2 linked regions of the Roseibium sp. Sym1 genome follow. Each later gene encodes a partner of the first gene's protein in a complex. Links are inferred from orthologs where the notes say so. Each region holds a gene or a part of one and is shown on either strand. Other genes may lie near its edges. The genes, in order: rpsG and tig.

Region 1 (3,295 bases):
TGGCCGGAACCACCGGACTGCTTCTTGTGGGTGTAATCCACTTCGGCAACCTTGGTGATGGTTTCGCGGTATGCCACCTGCGGCGCACCGATATTCGCCTCGACCTTGAATTCACGCTTCATGCGGTCGACGATGATGTCCAGGTGCAGTTCGCCCATGCCGGCGATGATGGTCTGACCGGATTCCTCGTCCGTCTTCACGCGGAAGGACGGGTCTTCGGCTGCCAGGCGGTTGAGCGCGAGGCCCATCTTTTCCTGGTCGCCCTTGGTCTTCGGCTCGACAGCGATCTCGATGACCGGCTCCGGGAATTCCATGCGCTCCAGGATCACCGGCTTCAGCGGGTCACACAGGGTGTCGCCGGTCGTGGTGTCCTTCAGGCCTGCGATGGCAACGATGTCGCCGGCATAGGCCACGTCGATGTCTTCACGGGAGTTGGAGTGCATCTGCATCATCCGGCCGACGCGCTCGCGCTTGTCCTTCACGGTGTTGAGCAGGGACACGCCCTTGTTCAGGACACCGGAATAGATGCGGCAGAATGTCAGCGAACCGACGAACGGGTCGTTGGCAATCTTGAATGCCAGCAGGCCAAGCGGCTCTTCGTCGGAAGACTTGCGGGAAATTTCCGCTTCGGTCTTCGGATCGATGCCCTTGATGTCCGGAACTTCGACCGGGCTCGGCAGGTAGTCGACCACGGCGTCGAGCAGCGGCTGGACACCCTTGTTCTTGAAGGCGGAACCGCAGAACACCGGAACGAAGTCGTTGTTGATGGTGCCCTTGCGGATCAGTTTCTTGATCGTCTCCATGGAGGGCTCTTCACCTTCCAGGTAGGCTTCCATGGCGGCTTCGTCGATCTCGACAACGGTTTCGATCAGGGCGTCGCGTGCTTCCTGGGCACGGTCAACCTGGTCGGCCGGAATGTCGACGACGTCCCAGGCAGCGCCCAGGTTCTCGGACTGCCAGATCAGCGCCTTCATTTCCAGAAGGTCGATGACACCTGCAAAGTCGTTCTCGGCGCCCACATTCAGCTGCATAACCAGCGGAGTGCAGCCGAGACGCTTGCGGATCATCTCGACGCAGCGATCGAAATCGGCGCCAAGCTTGTCCATCTTGTTGACGAAGATCATCCGCGGAACGTGATACTTGTCGGCCTGGCGCCAGACAGTCTCGGTCTGCGGCTCAACGCCGGCGTTTGCATCCAGAAGGGCGACGGCACCGTCGAGCACGCGCAGGGAACGCTCAACTTCAATGGTGAAGTCGACGTGGCCCGGGGTGTCGATGATGTTCAGACGCTTTTCTTTCCAGAAAGCGGTGGTTGCAGCAGAGGTGATCGTGATGCCACGCTCCTGCTCCTGCTCCATCCAGTCCATGGTGGCTGCGCCGTCATGAACTTCGCCGATCTTGTGGCTCTTGCCGGTGTAGTAGAGGATCCGCTCGGTGGTCGTGGTCTTGCCGGCATCGATGTGAGCCATGATGCCGAAGTTGCGGTAGTCCTCGATTTTATGCGTGCGCGACATAGCGTCAGCCCTTCGAAGTCACAAATTACCAGCGATAGTGCGAGAACGCACGGTTGGCGTCGGCCATCCGGTGCGTGTCTTCGCGCTTCTTGACCGCGGTGCCACGGTTGTTTGCCGCATCGAGCAGCTCACCGGACAGGCGATCGATCATCGTGGTTTCGTTACGGTTGCGCGCAGCGGCGATCAGCCAGCGGATCGCGAGTGCCTGACGGCGCTCGTTCCGAACCTCGACCGGCACCTGGTAGGTCGCACCACCAACACGGCGGGAGCGCACTTCCACTTGCGGCATAACGTTCTCAAGAGCAGCGTGGAACACCTCGATCGGGTTCTCGCGCGCCTTGTTCTCGACGACGTCGAATGCACCGTAGACGATGCGCTCGGCGGCGGATTTCTTGCCGTCATACATGATCGAGTTCATGAACTTTGTGACGACAACGTCCCCGAATTTCGGATCCGGGTTGATTTCGCGTTTTTCAGCGCGGTGACGACGGGACATCTTACGTGCTCCTTACTTCGGCCGCTTGGCGCCGTATTTCGAACGGCGCTGCTTACGATCCTTGACGCCCTGGGTATCGAGCACACCACGGATGATGTGGTAGCGCACACCCGGCAAATCCTTCACGCGGCCGCCGCGGATCATCACCACCGAGTGTTCCTGAAGGTTGTGACCTTCACCCGGGATGTAGCCAATGACTTCGAAGCCGTTGGTCAGGCGGATCTTGGCCACCTTACGCAGAGCCGAGTTCGGCTTCTTCGGCGTCGTCGTGTAAACGCGGGTGCAAACACCACGCTTCTGGGGGCAGGCCTCCATGGCCGGCACCTTGTTCCGCTTCGGCGGATCTTTCCGCGGCTTGCGGATCAACTGGTTGATGGTCGGCATTCTTTGCCCTTTACCTTGTCCATCCAAAAATTCGTATGCAACTGCAGTCCCCGCTGACCCTGCAAGTCGTATGGACATGCAGAATCGCGCCCGCGCGCTCAAAATGAGCGGCAGGCGCTGCGAAAAACCAGAGGACCACGAGTTGCCCCGCGGTCATGCAATCGACGCGTATTCGCCTATGTAACCCGGCAGCGTTTAAGAGGATTGGGTCCTGCGCCTTGGTTAGCGCGGGACGGTTCACTCTTACCGCCTGCCCTTGGGATGCGCGGAAACTACTCATATGCACCCATTGCGTCAAGTGCTTTGTAGAAAAAACCGCGTTTCTGCGCCGCGCCCCTGCCCCGCCCGAATTTCCGGAATGATTTCCGGCAGATACGGCCTGCCGGCATGCAATTTACGGCGCGTTTTTGTAATTTTCTTTCGCGGCCGGATTCGGCACCTCGCCGAATTTCTGAATCAAGTCTGAATCCAATGAGTCAAATCGGGGCGATTCAAACGAACCGCAAGAAACGGAGACCCGGTTTCCGCCTTGAAATCACGGCCTGATTCCAGGTCCGCGCCGCACGGCGCACGACACATGCAGCCCCCAAGGCGCCGCCATGCCGTTTCCGCAGGTCTGCCCCTCTCCCGGCGCGACGCTTTTACAGGATCATTTCCGGTCCTGCCCCGCCGTCAGGCGGTGAAGGTCACGATGGCCACGTTGCCGGAAAGGGCGTCCTGATAGGCGCCCTCATAGACGGGGTCGTCCGGCTCGCCGTCCATGACGCCGATCTGATCGAGTTCCGCTTCGGCAAAGCCCTGCGCGGACAGTGATTCAAGTGTCTTGCGGACTGCGTCGTCGTCATCCGGCGCCGTCAGCAGCGCGTGAATGGTGATCGCGTCCTCGGGAGACGCGTCCTCA
Region 2 (3,280 bases), 180 kb from region 1 along the record:
CAGCGCCAAGCGTCATGCGGTCAGAAATGACCTTGTCAACAATACCGAACTCCTTGGCACGCTCCGCGGTCATGAAGTTGTCGCGCTCGAGCGCCTCTTCGACCTGATCCAGGCTTTGTCCGGTATGCTTGACATAAATGTCATTCAGCCGCCGCTTCATGGCCAGGATTTCCTGGGCATGCAGCATGATGTCGGCGGCCTGGCCGCGGAACCCGCCGGACGGCTGGTGCACCATCACGCGCGCGTTCGGCAGAATGAAGCGCATGTCCTTCTCGCCGGCCGCCAGGAGCAAGGAGCCCATGGACGCAGCCTGGCCGATGCACAGCGTCGACACGGCGGGCCGAATGAACTGCATCGTATCATAGATCGCCAGCCCGGACGTGACGAGTCCGCCCGGGGAGTTGATGTAGATCGCGATTTCCTTGCTCGGGTTCTCAGCCTCCAGATAGAGAAGCTGGGCGCTGATCAGGGTGGCCACGTGATCTTCGACCGGACCGGTCATGAAGATGATGCGCTCCTTCAGCAGGCGCGAGTAGATATCGAAGGCCCGCTCGCCCCGGTTTGTCTGTTCGACAACCATCGGCACGAGAGTGTTCATGTAGATATCGACAGGATCCTTCATACCTCATCCATATGCTTGAGATGTTGCCCGGCGGTCACCGGACAGGAAACAGGCCTAGAAGCGCATCGAATCTGGGCCTGACTCGAAAAAAGCGACACCCCGTATATATGGGATGTCGCCCTCAACGCAAAGTCATGGCAGATGCGGCGTGAATGCAAGGTTAAAGCAAGCGCCGCATCTGGGGATGACGGGGAGAAAACCGGTCAGGCTTCTTCCTCGTCCTCTGCAACCAGCTTCTCCAGCTCGTCCTTGGTCACCGTCTTGTCGGTCACCTTGGCGAGCTCGAGCATGTAGTCGACGACCTTTTCCTCGTAGATCGGCGCACGCAGGCTCGCCAGGGCCTGCTGGTTGTTCTTGTAGAATTCGAACACCTGCTGCTCCTGGCCCGGGAACTGGCGGACACGATCATAGAGCGCGCGCTGCAGTTCCTCGTCGGTGACCTGGATCTCGTTCTTCTCGCCGATCTCGGAGAGAACAAGGCCGAGACGGACACGGCGCTCGGCGATCTTGCGGTATTCCGCCTTCGCCTCTTCTTCCGTGGTGTCCTCGTCCTCGAAGGTCTTCTCGTTGCGCTTCATGTCCTCTTCGACCTGGCGCCAGACCACATCGAATTCGCTGTCCAGCAGCTTTTCGGGAAGATCGAACGAGTAATGCTCGTCCAGCTTGTCCAGAAGCTGGCGCTTGACGCGCTGGCGGGTCATCTGGCCGAACTGGCCCTCGATCTGGCCGCGGACGATTTCCTTCAGCTTGTCGAGCGACTCAAGGCCGAGGCCCTTGGCGAACTCGTCGTCGATCTTGGCTTCACCCGGAGCGGCGACTTCCTTGACCACGACGTCGAACGTCGCCGCCTTGCCCGCCAGGTGAGCTGCCGGGTAGTCTTCCGGGAAGCTGACTTCGACGACCTTCTCGTCGCCGGCCTTGACGCCGACGAGCTGCTCTTCGAAGCCCGGGATGAACTGGCCGGAACCGAGCACCAGCATGCCGTTCTCGTCGGCACCGCCCTCGAACGGCTCACCGTCGATCTTGCCGAGATAGGACATGGTCACCCGGTCGCCATCCTTGGCCTTGCCTTTCTTGGCATCGAACGGGGTGTTGTTCTTGGCGATTTCGGCGACCTGCTCGTCGACTTCGCTTTCGTCGATCTCGACCACCGGACGCTCGATCTCGATGCCGGCGAAATCGACGATTTCGAACTCGGGCAGAACATCGTAGGTCATCTTGAAGGACAGGTCGGCGTCACCGGCCATGATCTTCTCGGCGTCTTCTTCCGGCAGATCGATTTCCGGGGTCAGAGCCGGGCGCTCGGAGCGCTCTTCAACGGCCTTCTGGGTGGTTTCCTGGATGGTGTTCGACAGGATCTCGGCCATGGCCTGGCGGCCATACATCTTCTTCAGATGGCCGAGCGGAACCTTGCCCGGGCGGAAGCCCTTGATGTTGGCCTTGGATTTCAGGTCGGCCATGTAATCGTCGAGCTTGGCGGCGAGATCACCAGCCGGAATGTCGATTTTCAGCTCGCGCTTGAGGCCCTCGGAAAGGGTTTCGGTTACCTGCATGGGTTTTGTCGTCCTCGATCCCGAGCGGCAATCCGCCCCGGAGGTTTCGTTTTTAAAATCCCGTGTGCCGCATTGCCTGCACTCCCCTTTTGACAGGAGCGTTCAAACGGCCATGCATCGCCCCGAACAGAGTCCGAGACGCACGATGGGAGCGCGATAAAGCTTGGACCTTGAAGTGTCAAGGGGAGAGCGGGGATTTGCGGGAGAAAACGCGGCTCATGAGCGGCTCAACCAACTTCCGTTCAACCTTCTCAGGTAGCTCAAAAAGCATGGTGCGGATGGAGGGACTTGAACCCCCACGCCTTGCGGCACCAGAACCTAAATCTGGCGTGTCTACCAATTTCACCACATCCGCATCGCGCAGGCTTTGGGCGCCCCGCGTTTGAAGCGGGGCCTCTATAGCACCGCTGATTTTCCCGTCAAAGGAAAAAGCGGGCGCTCACCTCAGCCCTGCCCGGTTTTCTCCACAAGCGCGCGGATCGCCGGTTTCAGCGCCGGCGCAAGGTCTTCCGCGGTCAGGCCCGGTCCCGCTTCCAGGCCGGCTTCCCCGTGCAGCCAGACCGCCTGGGCGGCCGCGTCAAAGCCCGGCACGCCCTGTGCGAGCAGACCTGCCGCAATGCCGGCCAACACATCGCCTGACCCTGCGGTTGCCAGCCAGGGCGGCGCGTTGCGGTTGATCGCCGCCCGGCCATCCGGCGCGGCGATGACCGTGTCCGGTCCCTTGAGAATGACAATTGCACCGGACTTGGCGGCCGCCGCGCGTGCGCGCTCAAGCTTTCCGCCTTCCAGCCCGGCAAACAGCCGCGCGAATTCACCTTCGTGCGGCGTCAGAATGACAGGTGAGCCGTTTCCCCTGATCCATTCGAACAAGGTTTCCGGGCAATCGGCAAAACTTGTCAGTGCGTCCGCATCAAGCACCGTCGCCCGCCCCGCCTTCAGGATGTCCCCGACTGCGGCACGGGTCCTTTCCCCAATGCCAAAGCCCGGCCCGATCAGAATCGCGTTCAGGCGCGCGTCTCCCAGCAGGTTCGCGATCGCGTCCTCTCCCGCCAGCTTTTTCAGCATGACGGCCGTCAGGTGACAGGCATTGACCATCACCGCGTCC

What was found.
Region 2: the proteins of rpsG (region 1) and tig are in contact, whole or in part, in a crystal structure (PDB 3GTY), measured with the Thermotoga maritima proteins. The link is inferred for Roseibium sp. Sym1 from one-to-one orthologs. Residues at the interface, in WP_004081843.1 of Thermotoga maritima: Lys34, Lys52, Lys55, Glu59, Arg62, Gln63, Glu66, Asn67, Lys69, Val71, Arg95, Ala109, Lys110, Lys111, Gly112, Arg113, Pro114, Glu117, Glu121, Ile124, Ala125, Tyr127, Asn128, Asn129, Thr130, Gly131, Lys135, Asp139, Arg142, Met143; in WP_004081061.1 of Thermotoga maritima: Glu122, Val124, Val129, Leu130, Tyr133, Glu188, Gly259, Ile262, Tyr263, Glu266, Ser270, Glu273, Gln274, Glu277, Arg308, Gln311, Ile312, Ser315, Tyr316, Glu325, Arg329, Arg336, Leu363, Phe366, Trp367, Arg373, Leu377, Arg381, Leu384, Glu387.

Annotation. Positions count from the first base shown.
Region 1 is NZ_CP114786.1:4,523,671-4,526,965, reverse strand. The notes cover bases 276-3,253. They hold rpsG (30S ribosomal protein S7), read right to left. Parts: upstream 2,011-3,253; coding sequence 1,540-2,010; downstream 276-1,539. Other genes in these bases: O6760_RS20615 (regulator), read right to left, coding at 3,067-3,253; rpsL (30S ribosomal protein S12), read right to left, coding at 2,023-2,394; fusA (elongation factor G), read right to left, coding at 276-1,514. Also shown: more of fusA, read right to left, coding at 1-275; more of O6760_RS20615, read right to left, coding at 3,254-3,295.
Region 2 is NZ_CP114786.1:4,706,876-4,710,155, reverse strand. What follows is about bases 1-2,963. They hold tig (trigger factor), read right to left. Parts: upstream 2,176-2,963; coding sequence 826-2,175; downstream 1-825. Other genes in these bases: O6760_RS21515 (NAD(P)H-hydrate dehydratase), read right to left, coding at 2,620-2,963; O6760_RS21530 (ATP-dependent Clp protease proteolytic subunit), read right to left, coding at 1-622. In the rest of the region: more of O6760_RS21515, read right to left, coding at 2,964-3,280. UniProt on the Bacillus subtilis protein: Involved in protein export. Acts as a chaperone by maintaining the newly synthesized protein in an open conformation. Functions as a peptidyl-prolyl cis-trans isomerase.